One region of the Arthrobacter sp. Y3224055 genome, then DNA from elsewhere that is predicted to be linked to it. Evidence: predicted binding sites of a transcription regulator. Region 1 holds the regulator's gene; the other holds the start of a gene.
What was found. Region 1 encodes LexA, which represses DNA repair genes until DNA is damaged. Its sites were predicted from a motif close to TCGAACANNTGTTCGA; they were not measured.
Positions count from the first base shown of each region.

Region 1 (14,707 bases):
GAGCGGCGAAGGCGCCGGCGTCGGACACGGCCAGCTCGGCCAGCATGCGGCGGTCGACCTGGACCTCGGCGGCCTTCAGGCCCTGGATGAGGCGGTTGTAGGTCAGGCCGTTGGCGCGGGAGGCAGCGTTGATGCGCTGGATCCACAGGCGGCGGAAATCACCCTTGCGCTTGCGGCGGTCGCCGTAGCTGTACACGAACGAGTGCAGCAGCTGTTCCTTGGCCTTGCGGTACAGGCGGGACCGCTGTCCGCGGTATCCGGCAGCCCGGTCCAGAATGACCCGGCGCTTCTTGTGGGCGTTGACCGCCCGCTTCACACGTGCCACGTGCGTACTCCTTTTGATGATTGGTGCCCGGTGCTCGGCCGCCGCGATCGGCGGCCGGGGGCAAAACTAGCTGGATGGCCCTTGCGGCGTCGCCGCGCGGACCAGAGGGGAGAAAATCAGATGCCGAGCATCTTCTTGATGTTGCGCACGTCGGCCGGAGCAACGATCTTGTCACTGGCAAGGCGTCGGGTCAGCGTGGAAGGCTTGTGCTCCAGGTAATGGCGGCGGTTGGCCTGCTGGCGCTTGAGCTTGCCGCTGCCGGTGAGCTTGAAGCGCTTCTTGGCGCCGCTGTGGGTCTTCTGCTTCGGCATGGCTGCCGTTCTCCTTACGTCTCCTCGGGTCGCTGCCGACCGTCGGCTCGTGCGGTGCCGCAAAACGGGCACCGGCGGTTTACTTGTCTACCGGCACCGGGCACTGAACCGTGCCCGGCGGTTGCCGGATGCTCTCTGTACGGTCTTAGTTCTTGGAACCGGACCGGCCAGCAGGTTTGGGTGCTGCAGGCCGCGCTGCCGGCTTGGGCCGGGCGGCGGGCTTGGGTGCCGCGGGCTTGGCCTCTGTGGCGGGCGCCGCGGGCTTCGCCGGAACCGATGGCTTGGCCTCGGCCGCCGGCTTAGCCTGCGCGGCAGGCTTCACCTGGGCGGCAGGCTTCGCTTGGGCGGCAGGCTTCGCTTGGGCGGCAGGCTTTGCCTGGGCGGCCGGCTTGGCCTGGGCGGCAGGCTTGGCCTCGGCTTCCGGCTCGACCGCAGGCGTGGCCTCGACCTCAACCTCGGGCTCGGCCGCGGCCGCAACCGCAGCCTCGGCTTCCGGCTGCTCCGCGGGCTCGGCCTCGGGCACAACCTCAACCTCAACCGCAGGAGAGGCATCGGCCGGCGCAGGTGCTTGGGCGGTTTCCTCCGGCTGGTTTGCCATTGCGGCAAGGCCTTCCGGCATAAGGTCGCCCAGGCTCTGCGTCAGCGGGTCCTGGTCGGCGGAGGTGTCCACCTTCTGCTTCTTGGCCTCGTTCGTTGCCTTCGCGTCGGCCTTCTGCGCGGCCCGGCGGGCTTCCGCCTTGGCTTCGGCCTTGTTCTTGGTCGGGCCGATCACCATGACCATGTTGCGGCCGTCAATGCGGGGAGTCGATTCGATCACGCCGACCTCGGCGACGTCCTCGGCGAACTTCTGCAGAAGGCGGATGCCCATTTCGGGGCGCTGCTGTTCGCGGCCGCGGAACTGGATCATGGCCTTGACCTTGTCGCCGGCTGCGAGGAACCGCAGCGCGTGGCCGCGCTTGGTCTCGTAGTCGTGCTTGTCGATCTTCAGGCGGAACCGGATCTCCTTGAGCACAGTGTTCGTCTGGTTCTTGCGCGCCTCACGGGCCTTGACCGCAGCCTCGTACTTGTACTTGCCAAAATCCATAAGCTTGCACACCGGAGGCTTTGCCTGCGGTGCGACCTCAACCAGGTCAAGATCCGATTCCGTGGCCAGGCGCAGGGCATCCTCAATACGGACGATCCCAACCTGTTCGCCGTTCGGTCCGACTAACCGCACCTCGGGAACGCGGATACGATCATTGATTCTTGGCTCGCTAATGTGTGGCTCCTGTCACTAATATCGGCTGCCGCTTGCAATGAAAGAAGGCCCCCCATTGCAAACGCAATCGAAGGCCTCGAAGTGGCGGCAGGCGGAAACAAGCTAGGGTTCCACCGGCTGGCCCGGGCACCTCACGCGAGGGTTTCCGGCTACAGCCTGCCGACCTGGACCCGGCAGCTCTGGCTAGCCATACCGACGGGTGGGAGAGGACTCCGCTTGCAGATCGGATCCTGCTCCGCACGTGCTGTGAGGCACATAAGTAACGGGATCCAATTGGTCTGTGACAAGCTTACCAGTATGAGCAGCTCAGATAACAATCCGCAGACCGACGGCCACCGCCACAGCTTCGCGCCCGACGCCGGTCCTGCCTCCAGCCAGGAACAGGAAGTCCTGGGCCAGATGCGCGACATCGCCGAAGTACCGGCCGTGGAAGTCATCACCACCGCGGCAGTCCATCTGATGAGCGCCGCCGCGGTTAAGTGCGGCCTGGCCGCCGGAGACGACGCCGAAGAGCTCAAGGACCTGGACGAAGCCCGCAAGCTGATCACCGCCTTGGCGGGGTTCGTCACCGCTGCCGCGCCGGAAATCGGCAGCCAGCATGCCGGCCCGTTGCGCGATGGCCTCCGGTCCCTGCAGCTCGCCTTCCGCGAAGCATCGGTCATCCAGGACGATCCGGGCAAGGGCCCGGGCGAGAAGTTCACGGGTCCGGTCAACTGACCGGCCCGGGCTCCCAGAACTGAACAAGGACGACGCCGGTGCCACGCACCGGCGTCGTCCTTTGTCTTTGCGCTTCTGGTTGCGGCGTTCGCCGGCGGGGTTCAGCGGGTGAACTTCAGCTCCAGCGAATCAACCCGTTCGGCAAACTCTTGCCGGGACTGGAGCCGCTGTTGGATCCGTCCCGCCAGGGCGCCCAACTCCTCGCGCCCCAGCCCGTCCCGCACCTGCAGGACCAGGCGCAGCTCCGGGCCGTGGCCTCCGCCGGCCACCACGGCTCCATCTGCCGCCCGAACCGCGATCCCGGTCCCGGGCTCCACGAACGAGGCCATGACCGCCTCCTCGCCGCCCGTGGCCTCGGCCACCCACTCCAAGAGCGCCGGATCGCGGTAGGAGGGCACCCACTCGTGCTGTTTGGCCAACGCCCACACTGCCGGCCGCCGGACAACGAACGTCAGGGCGGCGCCCGGATCCATAACCATCAGTTCGGCGTCTTCGGACACGGCCGCCAAGGCCGCCCGCGGCGCCTCCACGGCGACCGGCCGGGCCTGGGGATGCCAGGCTTCCAGGGCGGCCGTGTTACTGAACACCGGCAGCGCCCGGCGCCCATCCGGCGCCTGCAACGTCACCACGGCCATGTCGGCCTGTTTATCCGCTGTCAGGCCGTGGCTGCCCTCGGCCTCTTCTCCCAGCGTCGCCACGATGGGCACGAAAACGCGGGCGTTCGCCAGGGCAGCCACTACTTCCGCTTCGCCGCCGGTTCCGGCGGCAAGCCATTGCAGCGCCGCCTCGTAGCCGGGATCCGCGCTGCCGTCATCGTGGTCGAACTGGTGGAGCGGGTTTCCTTCACCGCTCAGGTCCCGTCCGGCCCAGCTTTGGCCGGCCGAGTCCCCCGCCCCGCCGGCTCCCGCCAGCGCGGCGGCGATATGGGCGGGCAGTTGCTTCTTGCCCATGCTGGTCCCTCAGCGCCGTCCCGCAACATCGAGGGCTTCGGGCAGCGTGAACTTGCCCGCGTACAGTGCCTTGCCCACAATCGCTCCCTCGACTCCGGCCGGAACCAGGTCGCGCAGCGTCCGCAGGTCATCCAGGCTGGAGATCCCGCCCGAGGCAACCACCGGCTTGTCGGTCCGCTCGCACATCTGCCGGAGCAGATCCACGTTGGGTCCGCGCAGCGTCCCGTCCTTGGTCACATCGGTGACCACGTACCTCGAGCAGCCGGCGTCTTCGAGGCGGGCCAGCACCTCCCAGAGGTCGCCGCCATCCTGCGTCCAGCCGCGGGCCGCGAGCGTGGTGCCGCGGACATCGAGGCCGACGGCGATGGCGTCACCGTGCCGGGCAATGGCGCGTGCTGTCCATTTCGGGTTTTCCAGCGCGGCGGTGCCCAGGTTGACACGCGCGGCCCCGAATTCAAGCGCGCGCTCCAATGACGCGTCGTCGCGGATGCCGCCGGACAGCTCCACCTTGATTTTCAGCTCGTCGGCGACGCGGCGCAGCACTTCCGTATTGTTGCCCCGGCCGAACGCCGCATCGAGGTCCACCAAGTGCACCCATTCCGCCCCGTCGTTCTGCCACGCCAGCGCAGCCTCCAGCGGATCCCCGTAGCCGGTCTCGCTGCCGGCTTCGCCTTGGACCAGCCGGACGGCCTGGCCGTCGGCAACGTCGACCGCGGGCAAAAGTTCAAGGATGGAGGTTTGGTTCGTCATGGTTCTTCCGCTTTCTGCGCGCCGTCAGCGGGCGCGGGATGGGTGTGGTTACTCGGCCGGTCCGAGGGTGAGCAAGTAGGCAGCCAGCAGCGACAGGCCGGCCAGGATCCAGAAGACGATCACCAACCACTTGGGCAGCCGCTGCTGCCGGAACGAGATGGCGCCGCCGGCCAGCAGCCCGGCCAGGCCCATCAGGAGGATGCTGCCCATGGCTACCTCAGCGTCTTCAACCAGTTGCGCAGCAGCTCCGCGCCGGCGTCTCCGGACTTTTCCGGATGGAACTGGGTAGCACTCAGCGGACCGTTTTCAACGGCCGCTATGAACGGGGCGCCGTGCGTGGACCAGGTCACCAGCGGCGGCGTCATCGCGGGTTGGGTGACGTCGAAGTTCCAGTGCTGCACACCGTAGGAGTGCACAAAGTAGAAGCGCTCCTCTTCGATCCCGGCAAACAGCCGGCTGCCCTCCGCGGCGTCCACGGTGTTCCACCCCATGTGGGGCACGACCTCCGCCGGCAGCGCTTCCACGGTTCCCGGCCATTCCCCGACGCCCTGCGTGCGGACGCCATGTTCCACGCCTTCTTCGAACATGACCTGCAGGCCAACGCAGATTCCCAGCACGGGCCGGCCGCCGGCCACCCGGCGTCCGATCCAGCGAAGCGCGTCCACGGACTTGAGCCCCTGCATGACCGTGGCGAAGGCGCCGACGCCGGGAACCAGCAGGCCGTCTGCGTCGAGGACGTCGTCGGAGGCATGGCTCAGCGTGACGTCGGCACCCACGTGCTCCAGCGCGCGGACTGCCGAGCGGACGTTCCCGGAACCGTAGTCCAGTACGGTGACCTTGGGCGCAGCCGTCACAGGGCTCCCTTCGTCGAGGGAATGCCCTCGACACGTGGATCGGCTTCGACGGCGGCGCGGAGTGCCCGGGCGAAGGCCTTGAACTGGGCCTCGACGATGTGGTGGGGGTCCCTGCCGCCCAGCACGCGCATGTGCAGGCAGATCTGGGCGTGCAGTGTGATCGATTCGAACACGTGGCGGGTCAGCGATCCGGTGAAATGTCCGCCGATCAAGTGGTACTCCTGGCCTGCCGGTTCTCCCGTGTGCACCAGGTAGGGCCGGCCGGAGATGTCCACGACGGCGTGGGCCAGCGCCTCGTCCAGGGGCACCGTGGCTTCGCCGAAACGGCGGATCCCGGCTTTGTTGCCCAGCGCTTCCTTCAGGGCGTCGCCGATGGTGATGGCGACATCTTCGACGGTGTGGTGCGCGTCGATGTGCGTGTCCCCGCTGGCCTTCACGGTCAGGTCGACGAGCGAGTGCTTCGCCAGGGCGGTGAGCATGTGGTCGTAGAACGGCACGGTGGTGCTGATCTCGGAACGGCCGGTGCCGTCGAGGTCCAGTTCAACCAGCACGGACGACTCGCTGGTGATGCGTTCGAGGCGTGCGGTACGTCCGGTGGTGGTTTCCACGGTCATGGGAGTCCTTTGACGAATTGGTCGACCGGCACGAGCCGGTTCGCTCTTACTAGTTTAGGAGACGGGGCTCGCCACGAGGGCCTTGATGCCGTTGAGGAAGGCTGTGGTCTCGGCCTCAGTGCCGGCGGTTACCCGCAGATGGCCCGGGATCCCGACGTCGCGGATCAGCACGCCGGCTTCCAGCAGTCCCTGCCACACCGAGCGGGGGTCCTCCAGCCCGCCGAAAAACACGAAGTTTGAGTCGGACGGCGCCGGGTCGAGTCCCAGCTCGGCCAGCCCGTCGACAATGCGGTCCCGTTGCGCCTTGATGTCTTCGACGTTGGCCAGCAGCGCATCGGCATGGTCCAACGCGGCCAGGGCCGTTGCCTGCGTAACGGCGGAGAGGTGGTAGGGCAGGCGGACCAGTCGCAGCGCATCGGTAATCTGCGGTGCGGCGGCGAGGTACCCGACCCTGGCGCCTGCCAGCGCGAAGGCCTTGCTCATGGTGCGGGAAACGATGAGCCGCTCCCGCCCCGGCAACAGTGTCAGCGCGCTCGGCGTTCCGGCGTGGGCGAACTCGGCGTAGGCCTCGTCCACGATCACGATGGCCTTGGAGGCTTCCCCCGCTTCATACGCCGCCTCCACGACCTCAAGGCCCAGGGCGGTGCCCGTCGGGTTGTTCGGGGAGCAAAGAACGACCACGTTTGCCGCGGAGCCGGCCACAGCGGCGGCGGCAGCGTCCGGGGACAACGTGAAGTCTGCCCCCCGCGGAACGGCCACATAATCCGTGTCCGTCCCGCTGGCCAGCAGCGGGTACATGGAATAGGTGGGCGGGAAGCTCAGCAGGGTGCGGCCGGGGCCGCCGAAGGCCTGGAGGATTTGCTGCAGGACCTCGTTCGATCCGTTGGCGGCCCAAATGTTCTCTGCGGTGAGGCCGTGCCCCAAGTAGCGGGCCAGCGCCGTCCTCAGCTTCGTGAACTCGCGATCCGGATACCGGTTCAGACCCGCGGCAGCCTCGCTGACGGCCGAGACGATGGCCTGACGGACAGCATCGGGCAGGCCATGGGTGTTTTCGTTGACGTTCAGGAGGACGGGAACCTCCAGCTGGGGCGCACCATAGGGCTCCAGGCCCCGGAGATTTTCCCGCAACGGCAGGCGGTTCAGGCGTTCTAACTGCTCACTCACCGGTCCAGTTTAAGCTTCGGCCCGCCCGGGGCAGGAATCGGGCGGGCCGAAGCAGCTCATATTACGGCTGCCTCAGCGCGCGGACGGGACCAGCAGCTGCTGCCCGGCGTGGACGATGTCCCCCTGCAGGCCGTTCAATTGCGCGATCTCGAAAATGACATCGTGGGGGTTGCGGTCCGGCGCGGACTGCACTGCTATGTCCCACAGTGACTGGCCGCTGCCGACCGTGACGGTCGCCGCCGGCCCCGGCCCCAGCCCCCCGGCGGCGGCCATTGCCGGAGCAGTGAAGAAACCGATCAGGGTCAGGGCTGCGGCCGCGGCGAGCATCAGCGGCAGGCCGATCAGCAACAAACGGCCGCGGCGGGTCAGCCGCAGGCCTGTGCTGGTACGAAGGCCAGCGGGCTGCGGTGCGAGCTGGGCGGACATGGTGCCACCTTTCCGATATTCGATCTATTTCGGCTGGTTTCGATCGTCTTGCAACGGTATTCGAACGTATCTTCGAATACGTCTTCTACAGTTTTAGCACTGGTGATCGAACATTGTCGAGACTCAGTCGAACAAATGTTTGAAATTCGCTACCGCCTCGCCTAGCGTTGTAAGCGTCGGGCGGCAGTAAGAGCAGTGCATCAGCCGCCACCGACAAAACAGTTGAGACAACAGTCCATGTGCGGTTCCGCTACGGCGCCGGCGCAGGGACCACTACGGGGAGACCGGGGCCGGACATGTCGGAAGAGACCACCACCACTGCCGGAGCGAAGCGACGCGGCCGGCCCGTCAAAGTGGGGCGCAGCCTGACGCCGAGGCAGAAGAAGATCCTGGAAACCATCCAGCGCTCCGTTATGTCACACGGATACCCTCCGTCCATGCGCGAGATCGGTGACACGGTCGGTCTGGCAAGCCTGTCCAGCGTCACGCACCAGTTGGCCCAACTGGAGAAGATGGGCTACATCAGGCGCGACCCCAAGCGTCCCCGTGCCATGGAAATCCTGACCCCGCTGACACTCGAGCACGGGGGTGTGGAAATCGTCGGAGTCGATGAACCGCAACAGCTGCGCAGCTCCAGCGGCGTCGCCGTATCCGAGCTGACCACGTCATCCGACACGGCGATGGTGCCGCTGGTGGGAAGGATCGCAGCGGGCGGGCCGATCCTGGCGGACCAGGCGGTCGAGGACGTCATGCCCCTGCCGCGGCAACTGGTGGGACACGGCGAGTTGTTCATGCTCAGGGTCTCGGGCGATTCCATGATCGATGCGGCCATCTGTGACGGCGACTGGGTCGTGGTCCGCCAGCAGCACACGGCCGAGAACGGCGACATCGTGGCGGCGCTGCTCGACGACGAAGCAACGGTCAAGACCTTCCGGCAGCGCGACGGCCACACCTGGCTGTTGCCGCAGAATACCCAGTACGAACCGATTCTTGGCGACCACGCAACCATCATGGGCAAGGTTGTCTCGGTGATGCGGGCCCTCTGACGCGCCCGGTCTCCCCGGTCCGCGCTGCAGCCACCCCGGGATCCCCTGCCCGCACGGGCGGTCCCCGCGCAGGGCCCCGCTCGCTCCGGAACGGGCGTGCCCCCAACCCGTTCAGGCTGAGGCCGTAGCCAGCCTTTCCAAGACCTGGCGGGCCGTGGCGCCGTCCTTGGTACTCCAGAAGGGCGGCAGGGCGCTGCGGAGGAAACTCCCGTAGCGCGCCGTCGCCAGCCGTGAGTCCAACACGGCCACCACTCCACGGTCGTTTGACGCGCGGATCAGCCTCCCGGCTCCCTGGGCCAGCCGCACGGCCGCATGGGTCGCCGAGACCGTCATGAAACCGTTTCCCCCGGACTGCGCCACGGACCGGGTTCGGGCAGTCGTGAGCGGGTCATCCGGCCGGGGGAACGGAATCCGGTCGATGACCACGAGCCGGCACGCGGAACCGGGAACGTCGACGCCCTGCCAGAGCGTCATGGTGCCGAACAGGCAGGTGTCGGGCTCTTCGGCGAATTGGCGGACCAGCGCGCCCATCGACGATTCGCCCTGGCACAGGATGGTCAGGTCGGTGCGCCCGCGCATCTCGGCCGCGGCTTCTTCTGCCGCACGCCGCGAGGAGAACAGGCCCAGGGCGCCGCCGCGCGAGGCCAGCAGCAGCTCCTCGAGTTCATCGAGCTGTTCCGGGCTGGTGCCCCGGCCCGGCTTCGGCAGATGCGACGCCACGTAGAGCACGCCCTGCCTGGGGTAATCGAAGGGGCTGCCCACGTCCACGCTGGAATAGGCGGGCGCGCCGGCTCCGAGCAGTCCGAGCGACCCGGCGACGGCATCGAAGGTCCCCCCGACCGACAACGTCGCCGATGTCAGCACAACGGTATGTTCGTCGAACAAGCCCTCACGCAGCCGGGACGCCACCGAGAGCGGCGCTATGTTCAACGTTGCCGGCTGGTCGTCATTGGCGGCGTAGTCGCCGGCCTCGCCATAGGTGCTGGGACGGGTCGCCCAGATGACCTCCCGGGAGTCCGGAGCGGACAGCAGCCGTTCGGCCAGTTCCAGCACGGCCGCGAGCCGTGAGCGCGCCATCTGCCGTCCGCCGTCCGCTGCCCCCGCACCCTCGGGCTTCGAGTCGGAGAGCGCCGCGCGGGCCGCTTCCCGTACCTGCGCAAGAACCAGCTCATGCTCCTCGCGGAGGCCGGCCGCCAGCAGGCCGGTGGGCACCGACTGCAGGACGTCCTCCAGCGCATCGGCGGCGGAGTTCAAAGGCTCCACGCTGATCCCCGTGTGTTTGCGTGCCGTCGAGGCGGCGGTACGCACCATGGCGGCGGAGAGTTGCCCCGCGACGGCGCTGGTGACGCGGTCCTGCAGCTCATGGGCCTCGTCGATGACCACCACGTCATAGTCCGGGAGTACCGCGACGCCCTCGAAGGCGTTGATGGCCAGCATGGCATGGTTCGTGATCACGATGTCTGCCTCCGCCGCGCGGCCCCGTGCCAGTTCGCTGAAGCACTCGGCGGCCAGGGGACACTTCTGGGCGCCCAGGCACTCCATGGAGCCGACGGAGACCTGTCGCCAGGCCCGGTCGCTGACACCGGGCACCAGTTCATCCCGATCCCCGGTGTCGGTCTCCTGCGCCCACTCGCGCAGGCGCACGACTTCCTTGCCCAGCGCGCCCGAGGCGCCGGAAGCCGACGCTGCGCCGGCCGGAGCAGGATGCGGAACCGCGTCCTCGCCGAGGCTGAACAGCGCCGCCGGCGCGTCCTCGTCCGGAAAGCCGCCCGCGAGCTTGTGCAGGCAGAGGTAATTGTTCCTGCCCTTGAGCAAAGCGACGTCCAGCGGCCTGGGCAGCTCGTCGGCGACGGCCTCCAACAGCCGGGGCAGGTCCCGCTTGACGATCTGCGATTGCAGCGCCAACGTTGCCGTGGAGACGATCGCCGGCTTCTCCCCCTCCAGCGCCTGGACCATGAGCGGCACCAAGTAGGCCAGCGACTTGCCGGTGCCTGTGCCCGCCTGCACCAGCAGGTGTTGCCGGCGCTCGAAGGCCTCGGCCACTTTCGCCGCCATCTCGTGCTGGCCGGCACGGTGCTGCCCGCCCATCTCCTGTACGGCGACGTCAAGCAGCCGCAGCGCCTCACCGGCGGGAACCTGGAGGTCAGTCATGCCGGAGGAACTGTTCCAGCTCCGATGCCAGACCCTCGCGCACCATCACGTCGAGCCGCGTGCCGTCCCCGCCATGCTCCATGGAGAGGATCTCGGCGTCTTCATTGTGCAGGCGGCTAATCACTTCGCCGCGGTCGTAGGGCACCAGCAGCTGCAGCTTCACACTGGGCCGCGGGATTGTCTCGCTGACGAGCCGAAGCAGCTCATCAATGCCCTGCCCGGTCCGCGCCGAGACCACGACGTGCCGCGGTTCACGCTGGCGCAGTCGCTCGACCACGAACGGATCGGCGGCATCGGCCTTGTTCAAGACGACGATTTCCGGAATGTGCCGTGCTTCGATTTCGGTCAGCACCTCGCGCACCGCGGCGATCTGGCCCTCCGGGTCGGGATGCGAGACGTCGACGACGTGCAGGATGACGTCGGCGTCGGCAACCTCCTCCAGGGTGGAGCGGAAGGCTTCCACCAGCTGCGTCGGCAACGACCGGACGAAACCTACCGTGTCGGCGAGCGTGTAACCGATACCGTCCGGTGTTTCCGCCCGGCGGACGGTCGGATCCAAGGTGGCGAAGAGCGCGTTCTCGACCAGCACACCCGCATCGGTCAGGCGGTTGAGCAGCGACGACTTGCCGGCATTGGTGTAGCCGGCGATTGCCACCGACGGCACGGCATTGCGGCGGCGGTTGGCGCGCTTGGTTTCCCGTGCGGGCTTCATGCCGGTGATCTCCCGGCGCAGCTTCGCCATCCGGGTACGGATGCGCCGGCGGTCCAGCTCGATCTTCGTCTCACCGGGCCCGCGGGAACCAATGCCGCCGCCGGCCGCCCCCACCCGGCCGCCGGCCTGCCGGGACATGGACTCGCCCCAGCCTCGGAGCCTGGGCAGCAGATACTCAAGCTGGGCCAGCTCTACCTGGGCCTTGCCTTCGCGGCTCTTGGCATGCTGAGCGAAAATATCCAGGATGAGCGCGGTGCGGTCAATGACCTTGACCTTCACGATGTCTTCCAAACCGCGGCGCTGCGACGGCGAAAGCTCGCCGTCGACAATGACCGTGTCGGCGCCGGTGGACATCACAATGTCGCGCAGTTCCTGGGCCTTGCCGGAGCCCAGGAAAGTCCCCGGATCCGGCTTCAACCGGCGCTGGACAATACCGTCCAGCACCTCGGAGCCGGCTGTCTCGGCCAGCGCTGCCAGCTCCCGCAAGGAATTGTCGGCGTCGTCGGCCGTGCCTTCGGTCCAGAGACCGGCGAGGACAACGCGCTCCAGGCGCAGCTGCCGGTACTCAACCTCGGTGACGTCCTCAAGCTCGGTGGACAGGCCGGCTACGCGCCGCAGGGCGCGGCGTTCCGCGAGGTCCTGCTGGTCGCCGTCGAATTCGGAATGCTCGGCATCAAGTTCGGAGAGTGCCTGGGCTCTGCCGCCGACGCCCTGTTTGCCGCGCGCGGCGGTGTCGCGGGCCAGGATACGGTCGATGACCGCCTGGATTTCGTCAGGCGTCATTTCCGGTTCCGGTGTCGGCTGGGGGTGGTTGGTGGTCATGCTCTCCTTCGAAATGTCCGTGGTCTTATCGTAGTCCTCCGGGATGCGGCCGGCAGAGCCCGAAGATGCAGTTTGTGGATGATTCGCCAAAAGTCCTCCTGGCATGGGCCCGGGCGCTGCCGGGCGGGAAAGGCGGGGCTGCCGCCCGGCCGGGCGGCAGGGCAAGCAGCGGGTGCCGGGGGCCGCCGCAGCCCTTGCGGCGGCTGCGGCACCGGATCAGAAGGGACTCGAGTGAGCCTTCGGGAACGGTGATTGCCCGGCGGCCGGGGAGGTCAAGGCCTCAACCATCGGCACGCGCTGTCCGGCTACGAACGGGGACAGCAGGTTACGGCGCAATCACAGGTTTTTCATGCCTCCCACGGTATCAGAGCCGACGTTGCTTAGGTGGGCCTAGATACCGATTCCGCGGTCGGCGCACTAATCTGGCCGATTATGGGAACAGAGCACTACTTCAGCGCGCAACCAGGCAATCCCGAGGTTCGCCGCACCCTCACCGTCGAGCTGGATGGCCACATGCGGCAGCTGCAAACAGCCGGAGGCATCTTCAGCCCGGACGGCCTCGACAAGGGCACGGCGGTGCTTCTGGACGAGGTCCCGCCGCCTGCTCCGGAAGGCAACCTGCTCGATGTCGGCTGCGGGTGGGGACCGCTCGCGCTCACCATGGGGCTGAAGTCCCCCGGTGCCACGGTGCTGGCCGTAGATGTCAATGAACGCAGCATCGCCCTGACCAACGACAACGCCGCGTCGCTGGGGCTGGCCAATGTCCGTGCCTGCCGCCCGGAAGACGTTGACCCGGCCCTGCAGTTCCACACCATCTGGTCCAATCCTCCGATTCGGATCGGCAAGAGCGAGCTTCACGCACTGTTGCTGATGTGGCTGCCCCGCCTCGCACCGGGGGGCACCGCCTGGCTGGTCGTCCAGAAGAACCTGGGATCGGACTCGCTGCAGCGCTGGCTCGCGGCCGAACTGCCGTCAGACTACGCGGTCAGCCGTGAAAGCACCGCAAAGACGTTCCGGGTGCTCTGCGTGCGGCGGGCCGGTTGAGCCGCTTCGGTCAGGCCACCACGCCTCGGGACACGAGCACGGCGGGGCCGCTCAGCTCCACGTGTTCCCGTCCGTCGGCCGCAGGGATGAACCGGACCCGGACAACGCCGCCCGGCACGCCGACCTGCCAGTCGTCGGGTGCGCCCGCACCCGCCCAGTAGCGGATGGCGGCGGCGGCAGCGCAGGCGCCGGTCCCGCAGGACTGGGTCTCCCCTACCCCGCGCTCGTGCACGCGCATGCTGATGTGCCCGGCGCCGTCGGCGACGAGGGGTTCCGCCGGCACGACAAATTCAACATTCGTTCCGTTCTCCGGGACCGGGTCCACCGCCGGCGCGTGGAACAACTCGGTGGCGGCCAGTTCTTCGAGCCCGGCGAGGGCGACCACGGTGTGCGGGTTCCCCAGACTCACCGACAGTGCCGGCCGCGGCACCTGGAGGCCGCCTGCGCTGACCGTCGAATCCATCGCCCTGGCGGCAGCCTCCGCCGGGTAGATGAACTCCCACGGCCCCATGTCCACGGCGTAGCCGTTGGCTGACCGGCTGACCGTTTTGGTTCCCGCCCGGGTTCCGATGGTCAGCGACTCACCGGCCGGCAGCTGGACGAGTCCTTCGGCCAGCAGAAAGTGCACGAAGACGCGGACCCCGTTGCCGCACATTTCCGAGGTCGAGCCGTCGGCGTTGTAGTAGTCCATGAACCACTCGGCCTCCGGCGCGCTCTCCAGCAGCTCGCGGCCCTCGGGAAGGTGCCGGGACCGGACCGCACGGATGAGCCCGTCGGCGCCGATGCCGAGGTGGCGGTGGCAGAGGCCGGCGACCGCCTCGGCCCCGAGGCGCTTGGCCCCGTCGGGATCGGCAATGAGCACAAAGTCGTTGCCGGTGCCGTGTCCCTTGGCAAAGGGCAGCCCGGCGAGGGCCGACAGATGATCAGGCATGGGGTTGTTCACGGCTCAAGCTTAGCGATGAGCGCTGCCGCCTTGTCCGCCGCCAGCGGATCCTCCCAGTCCAGCCAGTGAATCCTCGGATCGGCGCGGAACCAGGTCAGCTGGCGCCGGGCGAACTTGCGGGTGGCGGCGATGGTGTCCTCGGCGGCCTCGTCCCGGGTCCATTCACCGTCGACCACCTTCAGGAACTGGGCGTAGCCGAGCGCGCGCGAGGCAGTCCGGCCCTGGCGCAGGCCCTGCCGGTCCAGTGCCGCGACTTCCTCCAGCAGCCCGCGTTCCACCATCGTATGGACGCGGCCGGCCAGGCGGTGCTTGAGCCGCTCGCGGTCCACCCGGAGGCCGATCTGAACGGTCGGGCGGACATACTCCCGCTCCGGCATGTAGGAGCTGAACGGACGCCCGGTCAGTTGCCGCACTTCCAGCGCCCGGATGACCCGGCGGGCGTCGGCCAGCCGCCCGGCGGACACCGGGTCGACCTGCCGCAACCGCTCCCGCATCGCTGCGAGGCCGAGCCTTTCCAGCTCCTCTTCGAGGCCGCGGCGCAGGGCCGGATCGGTACCCGGAAACTCGATCGCATCCAGGGCGGCCCGTACATACAGTCCGGAACCACCGACGAGGATGGC
Region 1 covers NZ_JBNHGB010000005.1:24,545-39,251, forward strand. The annotation lists gene rplT (50S ribosomal protein L20, sunset domain variant) at 1-325, opposite strand, end outside; gene rpmI (50S ribosomal protein L35) at 442-636, opposite strand; gene infC (translation initiation factor IF-3) at 782-1,852, opposite strand; gene AC5RTY_RS12545 (DUF1844 domain-containing protein) at 2,192-2,611, shown strand; gene AC5RTY_RS12550 (SseB family protein) at 2,713-3,561, opposite strand; gene priA (bifunctional 1-(5-phosphoribosyl)-5-((5-phosphoribosylamino)methylideneamino)imidazole-4-carboxamide isomerase/phosphoribosylanthranilate isomerase PriA) at 3,571-4,311, opposite strand; gene AC5RTY_RS12560 (hypothetical protein) at 4,360-4,521, opposite strand; gene hisH (imidazole glycerol phosphate synthase subunit HisH) at 4,524-5,165, opposite strand; gene hisB (imidazoleglycerol-phosphate dehydratase HisB) at 5,162-5,779, opposite strand; gene AC5RTY_RS12575 (histidinol-phosphate transaminase) at 5,834-6,943, opposite strand; gene AC5RTY_RS12580 (LysM peptidoglycan-binding domain-containing protein) at 7,016-7,369, opposite strand; gene lexA (transcriptional repressor LexA) at 7,666-8,415, shown strand; gene AC5RTY_RS12590 (ATP-dependent DNA helicase) at 8,527-10,566, opposite strand; gene hflX (GTPase HflX) at 10,559-12,100, opposite strand; gene AC5RTY_RS12600 (class I SAM-dependent methyltransferase) at 12,533-13,144, shown strand; gene dapF (diaminopimelate epimerase) at 13,155-14,075, opposite strand; gene miaA (tRNA (adenosine(37)-N6)-dimethylallyltransferase MiaA) at 14,084-14,707, opposite strand, start outside.

Region 2 (14,707 bases), on a different contig from region 1:
TGCAGCAACGCCACCCTGTCGGCCAGCGCCACGGTGGAGGGCCGGTGGGCCACGATCACGGTGGTGGTGCCGCGCAGTTCTTCCCGCAGCCGCTGCGTCACCGCTTCTTCGGTCCGCACGTCCAGGGCCGAGAGCGGGTCGTCCAGCACCAGCACGGCCGGTTGCGCGGCGATGGCCCTGGCCAGGGCGATCCGCTGCCGCTGCCCGCCGGACAGGCTCAGTCCTTCCTCGCCGATCCGCGTGTCCACGCCCTGCGGCAGGTCATAGGCGAACCCGGCCTGCGCCACCTCGAGCGCCCGCGAGAGGAGGATTTCGGGATCTTCGCGGCCCGGGCGGGCACCGAGCAGCACGTTGTCGCGGACCGAGGTGGAGAACAGCGTGGAGTCCTCGAAGGCCACCGACACGCGGGCGCGCAGCTCGGCCAGCGGGAGATGACGGATATCCGTACCGTCCAGTAACACGGCGCCGGAGGTGACGTCGTACAGCCGGGGAATCAGCTGCAGCAGGGTGCTCTTGCCCGAGCCGGTGACCCCTACCAGCGCCAGGGTTTCACCCGCGCGCACGTGCAGGTCCACGCCGTCGAGAACCGGGGCCGCGTCCGCGGCGGCGTCGGGATAGCGGAAGACTACGTTGGACAGGCGCAGTTCCCCGCGCACGGGGCCGGCCGGTGCGGGAACGTCCGGGTCGATGATGGTGTTCTTCGTATCCATCACGTCGAAGTGCCGGTCCAGGGCGGTCTTCGCCGTCAGCGTCATGCCCATCAGGGAACCGATCGCTTCCACCGGACCGGCCACCACGGCGGCGGTGGCAAAGAAGGCGACCAGGTCGCCCACGGTCATGTGCCCGCCGGAGACCTGCATGATGCCGATGACCAACGCGGCGCCCAGCACCAGATCGGGCAGTGACACGACGGTAGCGAGGAACTTGGACAGCGTGCGGGCCTTGGCCAGTTCGGTCTGACGCAGTTCTTCGGCCTGGCCGTGGAAGTTCTCCAGCGCGTACTTGCCGCGGCCGAAGGCCTTGAGCACCCGGATCCCGTGCACCGATTCCTCCACGGTGGTGGCGAGGTCGCCCGCCTGGTCCTGGCTCAGCCGGGAGGAAGCGCCGAACGCGGTACGGAAGCGGAACCCCTGCCAGACGAGGGGCACGGCGGCGGCCAGGAAGATCAGTCCCAGCAACTGGTTCAGCGCGAACATCAGCGCCAGCCCCGCGACCACCGTCACGAAGGAGACCACCAGCATGAGGGAGCCGAACGCCAGCCAACGCCGGATCAGGCCCAGGTCCGCCATGGAGCGGGAAAGCAGCTGGCCCGAGCCCCAGCGGTCATGGAAGGCGGCCGGCAGATGCTGCACGTGCCGGTAGAAGCTGGTGCGCATGCCCATCTCCACGTCCGTGGCGGGCGCGATCACGAACACGCGCCGCAAGTACACCAGGCCTGCCTCGGCCACGCCCAGCACCGCAATGACGACGGCGGGGCCCCAAACTTCCGAGGGGCGGCCGCCGGTATGGATGGTGTCCACCAGGCCGCGCAAGACCTGGGGAATGGCCAGTGCCACCAGGCTGGCGCCGAGGGCGCTGAAGAATCCCAGGATCAGCCGGGGGAGGATGGGCCGGACATAGTGTTTGAGCCGGGCGATCGAGCGCCAAAGGGATAACTCAGTCATGTGGTCGATTCGTTGCAGTGGTTCGGAGGGCTTCGTGTACTGCAGCAACTATCCTAGCGACCGCATTGAGGTGCTGGTCACTGTTGGCCCGGGCCGAGCCGACGCGTTGGGAAACCGATGCTTGCTAGGCTGTGCGGAACCATTCACCAACGGGGGCGGGCATGGATCTGACGGACGTCGCGAACGGCTTCGGGGTGTTCCTGTGGATGTCAATGCTCTTTCCGCTGCTGCGGGTGGCCGGCGTCCTGCTCTTGGTGCTGCGGAAACCGGCCGGCTGGCTGGTGCTGCTGGCGGAACCGGTCCTGTCCATGGTGTTGATGGGCGTGGCTGGCGCATTTAGCCTGGCCGTCCTGATGTTGCCTGCGGTGGCCGCCTACGGATGGTGGCGGTGGCGATGGGGCCGGCGGTCGCGCCGACAGCGGGCGACCGGCGGGGTTCCGGTCCACCCGGTAGAGCGGTCCGACTGGCTGGCCGCGGCCGGGCTGATCGTGCTCGTCCTGCTGTTCTTCGGCATCGACGTGCTGCCCATGATGCTGATGCACATGGCGGACCCATGGGCGATTGTTGAAGCGGCGGTCGTTAGCCTCCTGACTCCGCTGCTGTACCTCGGTCTCGCGCGCGGCGTTATCGAAGCGTGGTGGATCGGCGTCGCCCTCTCGCTGATGGGGCTGACCAGACTGGCAGCGAACGCAAACCCGCAGGTCCTCTTTGCACTTGACGCCATCGTGTTCACCGTCCTGCTGGGAATTTTGAGTCTGTACGGCTGGTCCAAATGGCGCGAGGCGCACGCGGAGACGACCGCTTCGACGTAGCATCGCGGCGCCGTCCTTCGGCTTGGCGCCGTGCTTCCCCCAGCATTGTGCTTCGGCTTGGACCGCGGCCCTCGGGCACTACTCCTACACACTGGGCCCTTTTGATGGCTATCGAATCTGTGTACGAATAAAATCGTGGTATGGCTCTTGCACCGTTGGAACGCACCGGGGAGATGGAAGCATCTCTGGACCAGGCGTGTGTCCTGCTGCAGGATGTCGCCGACCGCTTCCCCGTTGAGTTGTCGTCCCTGTCTACCCGGGACCTGGCCAACACGGTGGCGGCGGTCGAGGGTGCTTCGAAGCTCGTGGAGTTCCTGCAGGCCGTCGGCGCCCACGCGGTGGAGCGGGCGGACATCGCCGCCAACGGGGAACATGCAACGGTGTCAGGACTCGGAGCAAGCGCCGGGGCCGGCGCAGAGCCCGGTGCCGCCGCGTCGGGCACCGCGGGGGCGGGGGAGTGGGCGGACCCGGCGGCGGCGATCAGCACCGGCGGCGTGGACGCAGCGGCCCCGGAGGGGTCCGGGTCCAAGCGGGTGCGGCGCCGCCGCAAGACGGAGTTCGCGAACACGGCGGAGTATCTGCGCTCCCGGCTGGGAATCGGGATTGTCGAGGCGCGGCGCCGGCTGCGGGTCGGCAAGGCGATCACCGCGCCGGTGCGGTTGAACGGGGAACCGGGTGCGCCGGCGCTGCCGGTCTTGGCCGAGGCCATGGCCGGCGGTGAGGTCAGCGGCCAGTCCGCGGCCCTGGTGGTCGATTCCCTGGACCGGGCCCGCCACGCCGGTAGCCCGGAGGCGTTGCAGGCGATGGAAGCGTCGCTGGTCCGGCAGGCCGTGGACGCCGATGCGGACACCCTGGTGATGGTGGCCAGAGCGTGGGAAACCGTCGTCGACCAGGACGGTGCCGAACCGTCCGAGGAGGAACTGCGGGCCCGGCAGGGCATGTTCTACCGCGGCCGGCGCCGCGGGCTGCACCAGTTCGTCATCAACACCACCGACGCCCAGTACGAAGCCCTCGCCACCGTGATGAACAGCGCCGCGAACCCAAGGATCCGCCCCGACGCCATCGAAGCCGCCGCCAACGGCGGAACAGAAGGTGACACGGCAGGATCCGCCGGCGCCGGCACCGGGGGAAACACCGATGCAGGCACTGACGCTGCCGGCCCTGAAATGACCGCGGCAGAAGATGCTGCGTCTGCACGGGCTGATGGCCGCGGGGCAGTGGATTCGGCCGTGGTGGAGGCGATGGATGACGCCACCCGGGCGCAGAAGCTGCTCGCGGGCCTGGTCGGGGCGTGCCGGATCGCGCTGAACACCGCCAGGCTTCCGGACTCGGGCGGGCACCGCACCCAAGTGATCGTCACCACCGGGTACGAGCAGCTGGCCGGGCTGCTCTCCGGCGGCGGCAGCGCGGTCTTCACCGGCCCGGTCTCGGCCACCACGGTCCGCCGGATGGCCTGCGACGCCGAGATCATCCCGGCGGTCCTGGGATCCGAGGGCGAGATCCTGGACCTGGGCCGGTCCCAACGGTTCTTCAACCGCGCCATCCGCCGGGCCCTGGTCGCCCGGGACAAGGGCTGCGCCTTCCCCGGGTGCAGCATGCCCGCGTTCTGGACCGAAGCCCATCACATCATCCCGTGGTGGGCCGGCGGCCGCACCGACGTCAACAACGGGGTGTGCCTCTGCCTGCTCCACCACGACCTGATCGAGCAAGGCAACTGGGACATCAACGTCGTCGACGGCATCCCCTGGTTCACCCCGCCGGACTACATCGACCCGCGCCGCAAACCGCTGCGCAACTCCTACTGGCACACCCACGTCCCACCCCAACCACTCCTAGCCTGACCTAGCGATTCGGCGCGGGCGGGCGCACAGGGCACATCTGAGGAAGTCTCAGCGGGCGGGCGCGCAGGGCGCTGCTGAGGAAGTCTTAGCGGGCGGGCACACGGGGCGCATTTAACGATGCATTAGTGGGCTGCAGAGAAGAAGGTCAGAGCTGGTGTGAGACCAGCCGCACAGCGTGCTTCTGTGCTCAGCTGAGCCCGGGGCCGGGCCCGGTGGGGCGGCCTTCGGCAGGGACTTCGCCGGCCGGATTAGCCGGTGTCAGTGTCAGCAGCACAGCCTCCGGGCGGCAGGCGAAGCGCACCGGAGCCAGACGCGACGTTCCCAACCCGGCCGACACGTTCAACGGGACGCTACGCCCCTCGTGCTCCCAGTACGTCAGCCCCCGGGCGCGCCACGTGGGCAGATCGCAGTTGCTGGTCAAGGCCCCGTAGCCGGGTAAGCGGACCTGGCCACCATGGGTATGCCCGGCCAGCATCAGGTCGGCGTCGTCGGCAGTGAACCGGTCCAGCACCCGCTGGTACGGAGCGTGGGCAACCGCGATCCGCAGAAATGCGGCCTCATCGGCGGATGTCGAACCGTTGGGGAAACCCGAATATTGGTCGCGCTGCAGGTGCGGATCGTCAACCCCCGTGAAGTCCAGCCGCACCCGGTCCACCACCACCGACTGGTGCCGGTTGGTCAAGTCGATCCAGCCCGCGGTGCCGAAAGCCGCATGCATCTCCCGCCAGGGCAGTTCACGCTCCGCGTAGTCCTTGGGCTGAGTGGAGGGGCCGGTGAGGTAGGAGAACGGGTTCTTCATCACCGGGGAGTAGTAATCGTTGGAGCCCGGGACGAACACGCCCGGAACATCCATGAGCGGTGCCAGCGAGTCCAGCAGGGGCTGCACCGCCTGATGATGGCTGAGGTTATCGCCGGTGTTGACCACCAGGTCCGGTTCCAGCGACGCCAGCTGCCGCAGCCACCTCTGCTTCAGCGTCTGCCCGGGAGTCATGTGGATGTCGGACAGGTGCAGGATCCTCAGAGGGCCTCGTCCGGCGGGCAGGATGGGCAGCGTTTCTTCGCGGACCTTGAAGAGGTTCCGCTCGATAACGGAGCCGTAGACGAGCGCGGCCCCGCCCGCAGCCGTGGCCCCCAGGGCCAGCGTGCCTGCGGTCCGGAGCCGTGCCCGCAACAAGTCAGTGTCCACGGTTAGTCGTTGCCTCCTCCGCCGTTGCCTCCGCCGTTTCCGTTACCCCCGCCGTTGCCGTTGCCTCCGCCGTTTCCGTTGCCGGAATCGCCGGAGTCACCGGAACCGCCGGAGTCACCGGAGCCGCCGCCCGAATCCCCGTCGTCGCTGCTGTTGCTGGAATTCGAGTTGTTGTTCGACTCGGCGGGTGCCGGGGTCTGGACCGGTCGGGGCGGATACATCATGCTGCTCGGCGCGGAGCCGAACTCGCCCGTCTTGTACAGGCCGGCGACCTTCTCCATGTAATCGGTCCACTGCCCGCCGGCAATGGTCGCACCGTCCACGTAGTCGCGCGTCACGCCGTTGATGGGGATGTTGTTGATCGATTTGTAGGCATGAGGGTTGCCCACCCAGGAAGCAGTGGAGATGCCCTTAGTGTAACCCACCGTCCAGGTGTACTCAGACTTGTCGGTCGTGCCGGTCTTGACAGCGGCGGGAACACCAATCGGATGGATTCCTCCCAGCTGCAGGTTGACCAGGTTCTCCAGCGGGACGCTGACGGCAGCAGCTACTTCCTCCGAGATCGCCCGTTCGCAGGACTTCTTCGGCACCTCGTACTTGTTGCCCTGGGCGTCCGTCACGGAGGTCAGCGCGATCGGCTTGCAGTACACGCCGCCGCTGGCGAACGCCGCGAACGAAGCCGCCATCGTCATCGGGGACACGTTGGTCGTGCCGATGATGAAGGACGGGTGCTCAATGCTGATCGGTTCCTTGTCCGTCGCCGTCCGGACGCCGAGGCGCGTTGCCGCATCCCGGATGTCGCAGAGGTCCAGCTGCGCGGCCATGGCTGCGGTAGCGGAGTTGATCGACCACGTCAGGCCCTGGCTGGCGGTCATGGTCCGCTCGAAACCTGGCAGCGCATTCTGGAAGTCCCACTCACTGAACCACGCGTCCGGGGGCAGGCAGCTCGCGTTCCAGTTGTACTGCGCCGGGTACTCCGTCCGGCGCGCGTCGACCGACGCGTTGAGCGCCTTGCCCGCTTCGAGCCAGGCGACCATGGTGTAGGGCTTCATCGTGGAGCCAGGCTGCCAGCCGTTGCCGCCGCCCATATCGGCGTCGACGTTGTAGTTCAGCTCCGTATTGGCCGCGCCGTCTTCGGGGCTGTAGTTGGTGTTCTGGGCCATCATCAGGATGTTGCCGGTGCCCGGTTCAATCGAGACCATGGACGAGCCGACGCCGGACTCGTCGCCCACCGGGACTTCCTGCTCGATCTGCTTCTGGCCTTCCTTCTGGAGGCGGGAGTCGAGCGTCGTCTTGATGGTGAGGCCGCCGCGGGCCAAAAGCTTCGCCCGTTCGGTGGAGTCCGCACCGAACGCGTCGGACTGCATGATGGCGTGCTGCACGTAGCTGCAGAAGTAGTCGGCGAAGTTTGCCGCGACACAGCCGGAACGTACCGGCTTGAGATTCAAGCCCAGATCGCTGGCAACGGCTTCGTCGTACTCCGCCTGGGTAATCTTTCCCGCGTTACGCATGGCCGCCAGCACCGTATTGCGGCGTTCCACCGTGGCTTCCGGGTTGTTCACCGGATTGAAGTAGTTGGGCGACTGCACCATGCCGGCCAGCATGGCCGACTGCTGGATGTTCAGCTTGGCGGCCGGAACGCCGAAAAAGGTCTTCGCAGCGGCTTCAATGCCGTACACCTGGCCGCTGAACAACACGATGTTCAGGTAGCCCTGCAGGATCTCTTCCTTGCTGAATTCCTTTTCGACGGCGATGGCCAGCTTCGCCTCGCGCAGCTTGTCGCCGATGTCCTTGGTGCCGCTGATGGTCAGCTCTTCGGCCCCCTTGCCCGCGGAAGCGCCGGCGTCGATCAGCACGTTGTTCACATACTGCATGGTCAGCGTCGACGCGCCCTGCAGGTCCCCGCCGGCCATGTTCGTCACCGCGGCGCGCATGATGCCTTGGGGGTCCACACCGTTATGTTCGTAGAAACGAACGTCCTCGATGGAGATGATGGCGTCCTGCATGTGCTGGGAGACCTTGTCCAGGGTCACCGGGACGCGGTTTTCGGCGTAGAACGTGGCAATCAGCTTGCCGTCGGCGGAGAGGATCCGCGACGGCTGGGACAGCGGCTGCGTCTGCAGTTCGTCCGGCAATTGGTCGAAGTATTCGATCGATGAGGTTGCCCCGACACCGGCCACGGCTGCGGCCGGAACCAGCAGACCGGCTGCGAGCACGCCGCAGAGCGCACTGATACCCAGGAAGCCAACAACTTTGCCTAGGGTGGTCGCAGTGTCGAAGAAGGGGGATTTGCGAGCGGCCATGGGGTTCAGTTTACAAGCAAGCGCTACCCTTTGAGTTATGACCAAATGGGAATACGCGACAATTCCGCTCATTATCCACGCGACCAAGCAGATTCTTGACCAGTGGGGGGAGGACGGCTGGGAGCTCGTCCAGGTGTTCCCCGGCCCGAACGGAACCAATCCGGTCGCCTATTTGAAGCGGGAGAAGCAGTAGCCATGACGGAAACCACTGAAGCCCGGAAGTCCACCGTCGAAGAGCGGCTGGCCGGCTTGGGACTGTCCCTGCCGGACGTGGCAGCTCCGGTGGCCGCCTACGTCCCGGCGGTCGTCTCCGGGAATTATGTGTACACCTCCGGGCAACTGCCGTTCGTCAACGGCGAACTTCCGGCCGCCGGCAAGGTGGGCGACGGTGCCGGCCTGGTCAGTGCCGACGAGGCGAAAAACCTCGCCGCGACGGCCGCCGTGAATGCCCTGGCAGCGGTCAAGAGCGTCATCGGTGACCTGGACCGGATCACCCGGGTGGTCAAGGTCGTCGGTTTCGTGGCCTCCGATCCGGCATTCACCGGCCAGCCGGGCGTGATCAACGGCGCCTCCGAGCTGCTGGGGCAGGTCCTCGGCGAGGCCGGCGCGCATGCCCGGTCCGCCGTCGGCGTGGCCGTGCTGCCGCTGGATTCGCCGGTCGAGGTAGAACTGATTGCCGAATTCAGCTAGTCCGCTGCGCGAGGAGCAGCGGCTCTTCCCCGTGGTACCGGACCAGCTGGGCGCGGCCCACAGCTGGTTCCACCACGGGGAACGTACGCCGCGCAAGCCCCGGATGGCCTCCTCGGTCGTCCTCGTTCGGGACGGCGCGGCCGGCACGGAAACGTTCCTCGGCTACCGGTCGGGCTCCTCTCCGCTGGGCACGGTGGCCTTTCCCGGCGGCAGCGTGGAGGAGAGCGACGGCGACCCGGTGACCTGGTACGGCCCCTCGCCGAACAAATGGGCCGAGATGCTCGGGCTGGACGACCACCGCCTGGCCCACGCCCACGTCGTGGGGGCCATCCGCGAGCTGTTCGAGGAAACCGGCGTGTTGCTGGCCGGTCCGGATGAATCCACCCTGCCGGAGTCCACCTCCGGCGCCGACTGGATGCGGACCCGCGAGGCCGTCGCCGCCCAGGAGGTGTCCTTCGGCGAAGCGCTCGGCAAGCGCGGACTCGGCGTCCGTACCGACTTGCTCAAAGCCGTGGCCCACTGGCTCAGCCCCGATTTTGCCCATCGCCGCTTCGACACGCGCTACTTCGCTGCGGCCCAGCCGGCCAATCAACGGCCGTCCCTGCTGGAAAGCAAGGGCGTGTGGGCCTCCTGGCTGCCGGCGCAGGAGCTCGTGGCGGGGAGGACGACCACGACACTGGGCGATCTGGTTGACCAGCCCGACACCCGCGGGTTGACGTTCAGCGAGGTGACCTCGCCCGCGGTGGAAATCATCGTGGAGAAGATCGCCGGCGCCCGCGGCTGCATCGCCTACCTCTCGCACAAGCGCCCGCAGCGGCTCTACCACCCGGAACTGATCCAGGTTGACGGCGTGCCCATGCTGCAGGTCGCGGCCAACGCGGCCACCGAAGGCGGTGCCGCCCCGCGGGGACGCTGAGCCGCTCCGCCAACAGGGACCCCAGCCCCGACGGCCCGCGCCGGACGGCCGACGGCACCCACCATTTCAAGCCACCACGACGGCGGGGGCCCACCATCGGTGAGCCCCCGCCGTCGTACTTATGTGGCGAAGATCAGCGCGAACGCTGGCGCAGCCGCTGGATGTCCAGGATGACTACCGCGCGCGCTTCCAGGCGCAGCCAGCCGCGCTGAACGAACTCGGCCAGCGCCTTGTTGACGGTTTCGCGGGAGGCGCCGACCAGCTGGGCCAGCTCTTCCTGCGTCAGTTCGTGTGCCACCAGGATGCCGTCCGTGGCGGGGCGGCCGAAGCGGTCGGCAAGGTCCAGCAGGGCCTTGGCTACGCGGCCGGGAACGTCGGAGAAGACCAGGTCGGCCAGCGAGTCATTGGTGCGGCGGAGGCGGCGGGCCAAAGCCTGCAGCAGCTGCGCCGACACCTCGGGGCGGGTCTCCAGCAGGCCGCGCAGGTTCTCGTTCTTGAGCCCGGCGAGGCGGGTCTCGGAGACGGCGGTCGCGGAGGTGCTGCGCGGGCTCGGGTCGAAGAGGGCCATCTCACCGAAGAGTTCGCCCGGGCCGAGGATGGCCACCAGGTTCTCGCGGCCGTCGGCAGCGGTGCGGCCCAGCTTGATCTTGCCGGAGACGATGAAGTAGAGCTGGTCGCCCTGGTCACCTTCGCGGAACACCGATGCGCCGCGGGACAAGTCGACCTCGGTCAGCTCGTCGGTCAGCGCGGCGAAAACGTCGTCGTCAAGAGTGGCAAAAAGAGGTGCGCGGCGAAGGATCTCTACGTCCATGAATTCTCCAAGTTAGTACTGTTCGGCTGGGGTTCAAGCTGCTCTCCCGTGGGGGCACTGTTCTCCATTTTGCCGTATGTAAAGCCCGTGTGACATCTTCCACAAGGCTTTTCGCTCCCAGAGGAGGAAAGCGCGGCATCGAGCACCGGCACGGGCTGCCGGAGGTGACAACCCGTAACGGCGGTTAATAATTCCCGCGGGCGGACCGCCTAGACTGATGCACATCCCACCGCAACGGAGAATGAGTGATTTTCGGCCTGACCATCCTGGACGTTGTCCTGCTGCTGATCCTCTTGGCGTACCTGGTCTCAGGTCTGCGCAAGGGGTTCCTGCTCACCCTCGGCGGCATTGCCGGCATCGCCCTGGGAGCGGTGGCAGCCTTCTTCGCCATCCCCCTGGTCAGTGAATGGGTCCCCGACAGCGCCTGGCGGCTGACCGCAGCCATTGCCGTGGCCATGTTGCTCGTGGTGCTCGGGCACGCCCTGGGAACGGGTATCGGCGCGGCCATCCGGCGCCGGATGGACTTCCCGCCGCTGCGGCCGCTGGACCGGCTGCTGGGCGGCTTGATGAATCTCGCCGTGACCGCGCTGGTGATCTCCATGCTGGCGTTCAGCCTGGGCACCATGGGCGTGCCGTTCATCTCGCAGCAGATAGCCGCGTCCAAGGTGATCGCGTCGATCGAAAACCTCACCCCGGATCCGGTGAAGGCGTGGGCGGCGCAGGTGCGCTCGATCGTTGTTGCGGACGGCATCCCGCTGGTCCTCGACCCGCAGGTGCCGCAGGAGTCGGCGCCGGTTCCCGATGCCAGCACCGATACCGCGGCCCTGAACGAGGCGGCGGCCTCCGTGCTGCGGATCGCGGGGACGGCCTTCCAATGCGGGCAGAACCAGACCGGGTCCGGCTTTGCGGTGGCCCCGGACCGCGTGCTGACCAACGCCCACGTGGTGGCCGGCGTCAACGAACCGGTGGTGGAGATCCCCGACGGCCGGGTGCTGCCCGGACGGGTCGTGTTCTTCGACCCGGTGCGCGACCTGGCCGTCCTGGCCGTGGACGGGTTGGACGTGCGGCCGCTGCCGCTGGCGGGCGAACTGTCTGAAGGCGACCTGGCGGCGTTCCAGGGCTACCCGGCCGGCGGTCCCTTCCAGAGCAAGCCGGCCACCGTGCAGGGCCGTTCGCAGGTGCTGGTGCAGAACATTTACGGTGCGGACCCGTCATCGCTCGAGGTCTACACACTGGCGGCGAACGTGCAGCAGGGCAATTCCGGCGGACCTTTGCTTGATGCGGACGGAAACGTGGCCGGCGTGGTCTTCGCCAAGTCCACGGAGGACGTGCCGGTGGGCTACGCCCTGACCCTGGCGGAGGTCCAGCCGGTCGTCGACGCAGCCCTCGGTTATCAGGAGACGATCTCCGCCGGCCAATGCGTGACCCGCTAGCGGCTCTCCTGCGGTAGCCAGTCCAGAAACTGGCCGTGCGGGCCGCTGACCGCCACGGGCCGCCCGTTGTGCGAGAGCAGGAAGCGGCCCCGGCGGGTCCGGTCGTCCAAGCCGGGAATGCCGGAGTCACCATCCGGCAGCGGCATCACGCCGGGACCTTCGTGCGCGAGCCAGTGCACGCCCCGCTCACGGATGAGCCCCTCCACCAGGGTGCGGAACCGCCGACGGTCCGGCTCGGGCAGGTAGGCCAGCACTGCCGAATGGAAGACGACGACGGCGGCATCCCCGGGCGCCCGGGCCACCAGTGCCGGCAGCTGCTCGGTCAGGTCGCCGGCCACCAGCCGGGCCGGTGTGCGGCGGGCAACCTCGATGGCCTGGTGCAGCCGACGGACGCGGAACTCCTGCCCCGGCCAGATCAGGGCCTCGAGCCAGGCGACGTCGTCGGCATCGTTAATGTCCAGCGGATTCAGGTCGATTCCGGCGCGCCAGCCGACTTCGGGCAACGACTCGGGCAGCGGCGGCCGGCCGGAGGTGGAGCATTCCAGCAGCGGAGGCTGCGCTTCACCGCCGGCGGACGCGGCTTGCGCCCCGGCCCTGGAGGACGCCGTTTCCGCGCCGGCCCGGGAGGACGACGTTTCCGCGCCGGCGGACGAGGCATCCGCTCCGGCCCGGGCGGCAGGCGAGGACCGCGGCGCGAGGACCGCACCGGCGTCGTACTGGTAGCGGTACAGGTCGGGGTAGAGCAACAGCCCCGCCGAGGCGCCCACCTCGATCAGCGCCAGCGGCTTGGCTTCGGAGGCGGCGATGGCCGCCAGGGGCGGCAGGAACACGGCGCAGCGGCCGGGTTCATTGGTCTGCGTGGTGCGGGCCAGAGCCACCTCCCGGACCGCGTCCCACCGCGACAGCAGGAAGTCTCGGAAGGCCGCGTACTCCGTCGCGCCGGCACCAAGGGAGCGCGCGGCCGCCAGGATCAGGTTGGGCTGGCGCTTCGACGCGGGCAGGGCGTCGATCAGCGCCAGGACCTCGGGATCGTCGCTGATGCCCAAAGCCCATTCGACGTAAACCGGGGACTGGCCGGCGGCCTCGTGCACCCCGAAGTTCCGGTACCAGCCGGCGGTGTCCCCTCGCTGCCCACCCATCGTCGCCGCGGCCGTTCCGCTACAGGGCCTCGGCGAGGTATTCGACCGCCAGCCGGTAGCCGGTGATGCCCGCGCCGGCGATGACGGCGTCCGCGATGCCGGAGATGTAGGAGTGGTGGCGGAACTCTTCACGCCGGTGGATGTTGCTGATGTGCACTTCGACCACCGGGAGGGCCACGCCGGAGAGGGCGTCGCGCAGTGCCACCGACGTGTGGCTGTAGCCGCCGGGATTGATGACGATCGCATCGGCCGTGCCGCGGGCGGCGTGGACCGCGTCGATCAGCTCCCCTTCATGATTGGACTGCACGCACTCGGCGGTCCAGCCGCGGGCGGCCGCGGCGTCGGTGGCGAGCCGCTCGACGTCGGCCAGCGTGGCGGTGCCGTAGACGTCCGGTTCCCGCGTGCCCAGCAGGTTCAGGTTGGGGCCGTTGAGGATCAGGACGCGGCGGGTGCCGGGGATATCTGCAGTCATGCCTTTTACTATGCCTCAATCGCGTCTCGGGGGAGCTGACCTGTTCCAGCGGGGCGTCCTGGCCTCGCGGTGTGATGCCGTGGCCCGCCCGCCGCCAGGGGGCGGGAGGGCCACGGCATTCAGCCGACTGTCCGGGCGTCAGGCCTTCAGCGAGGTCGCGATCTGCTGCATGACGGTGTTGTCCGCCAGGGTGGTGGCGTCGCCGACCTCGCGTCCTTCGGCCACGTCCTTGAGCAGGCGGCGCATGATCTTGCCGGAGCGGGTCTTGGGAAGTTCCGGCACCACCAGGATGGTGCGCGGCTTGGCGATGGGTCCGATTTCCTTGCCGACGTGGGCGCGGAGCGTGGCGACGATGTCCGGGTCTTCCGCCGCGCCTCCTCTCAGGATGACGAACGCCACGACAGCCTCGCCGGTTGTTTCGTCCTTGGCGCCGACGACGGCGGCCTCGGCGACGGCGGGATGGGAGACCAGCGCCGACTCGATTTCGGTGGTGGAGAGGCGGTGGCCGGAGACGTTCATGACGTCGTCGACCCGGCCGAGCAGCCAGATGTCGCCGTCCTCGTCCTTCTTGGCGCCGTCGCCGGCGAAGTACATGTTCTCGAAGCGGGACCAGTAGGTTTCCTTGAACCGTTCCGGGTCGCCCCAGATGCCGCGCAGCATGGCCGGCCAGGGCTCGCGGATCACCAGGTAGCCGCCGTGGCCGTCCGGGACGGAGTCGCCAAGTTCGTCCACGACGTCGACGGCGATGCCGGGGATCGCCACCTGCGCGGAACCGGGCTTGGCGGCGGTGATTCCGGGCAGCGGGGCGATCATGTGCGCACCGGTTTCGGTCTGCCACCAAGTGTCCACGATCGGTGCCTTGTCGCCGCCGATGACCCGGCGGTACCACATCCAGGCCTCCGGGTTGATGGGTTCGCCGACCGAACCGAGCACCCGGATGGAGGACAGGTCGTATTTGGCCGGGATCTCCTCGCCCCACTTCATCATGGTGCGGATCGCCGTCGGGGCGGTGTAGAGGATGGAGACCTTGTACTTTTCCACGATCTCCCACCAGCGGCCCTGGTGCGGGGAATCGGGGGTGCCCTCGTACATCACCTGGGTGGCGCCGTTGATCAGCGGGGCGTAGGTGACGTAGGAGTGGCCGGTGACCCAGCCGATGTCCGCGGTGCACCAGAACACGTCCGTCTCCGGCTTCAGGTCGAACACCACCTTGTGCGTGTAGGCGCACTGCGTCAGGTAGCCGCCGGTGGTGTGCAGGATGCCCTTGGGCTTCCCGGTCGTGCCGGAGGTGTAGAGGATGAACAGCGGGTGCTCGGCATCGTGCGGCACCGCCGTGTGCTCGGCCGAGGCGGTCTCCACCGTGTCCGCCCACCACACATCGCGACCCTCGTGCCAGTCCACCGGCTCGCCGTTGCGCTTGACCACCACCACGTTGGTCAC
Region 2 covers NZ_JBNHGB010000001.1:451,327-466,033, reverse strand. The annotation lists gene AC5RTY_RS02250 (ABC transporter ATP-binding protein) at 1-1,664, opposite strand, end outside; gene AC5RTY_RS02245 (nicotinamide mononucleotide transporter) at 1,826-2,476, shown strand; gene AC5RTY_RS02240 (HNH endonuclease signature motif containing protein) at 2,617-4,317, shown strand; gene AC5RTY_RS02235 (metallophosphoesterase) at 4,505-5,503, opposite strand; gene AC5RTY_RS02230 (transglycosylase domain-containing protein) at 5,506-7,806, opposite strand; gene sp36 (Sp36 family protein) at 7,844-7,999, shown strand; gene AC5RTY_RS02220 (RidA family protein) at 8,002-8,496, shown strand; gene AC5RTY_RS02215 (NUDIX hydrolase) at 8,480-9,412, shown strand; gene AC5RTY_RS02210 (Crp/Fnr family transcriptional regulator) at 9,546-10,223, opposite strand; gene AC5RTY_RS02205 (MarP family serine protease) at 10,472-11,656, shown strand; gene AC5RTY_RS02200 (DUF2332 domain-containing protein) at 11,653-12,795, opposite strand; gene aroQ (type II 3-dehydroquinate dehydratase) at 12,815-13,267, opposite strand; gene acs (acetate--CoA ligase) at 13,406-14,707, opposite strand, start outside.
Region 2: a site for LexA is predicted at 2,588-2,603, ahead of AC5RTY_RS02240 (HNH endonuclease signature motif containing protein). Genes of this name have one in related genera too.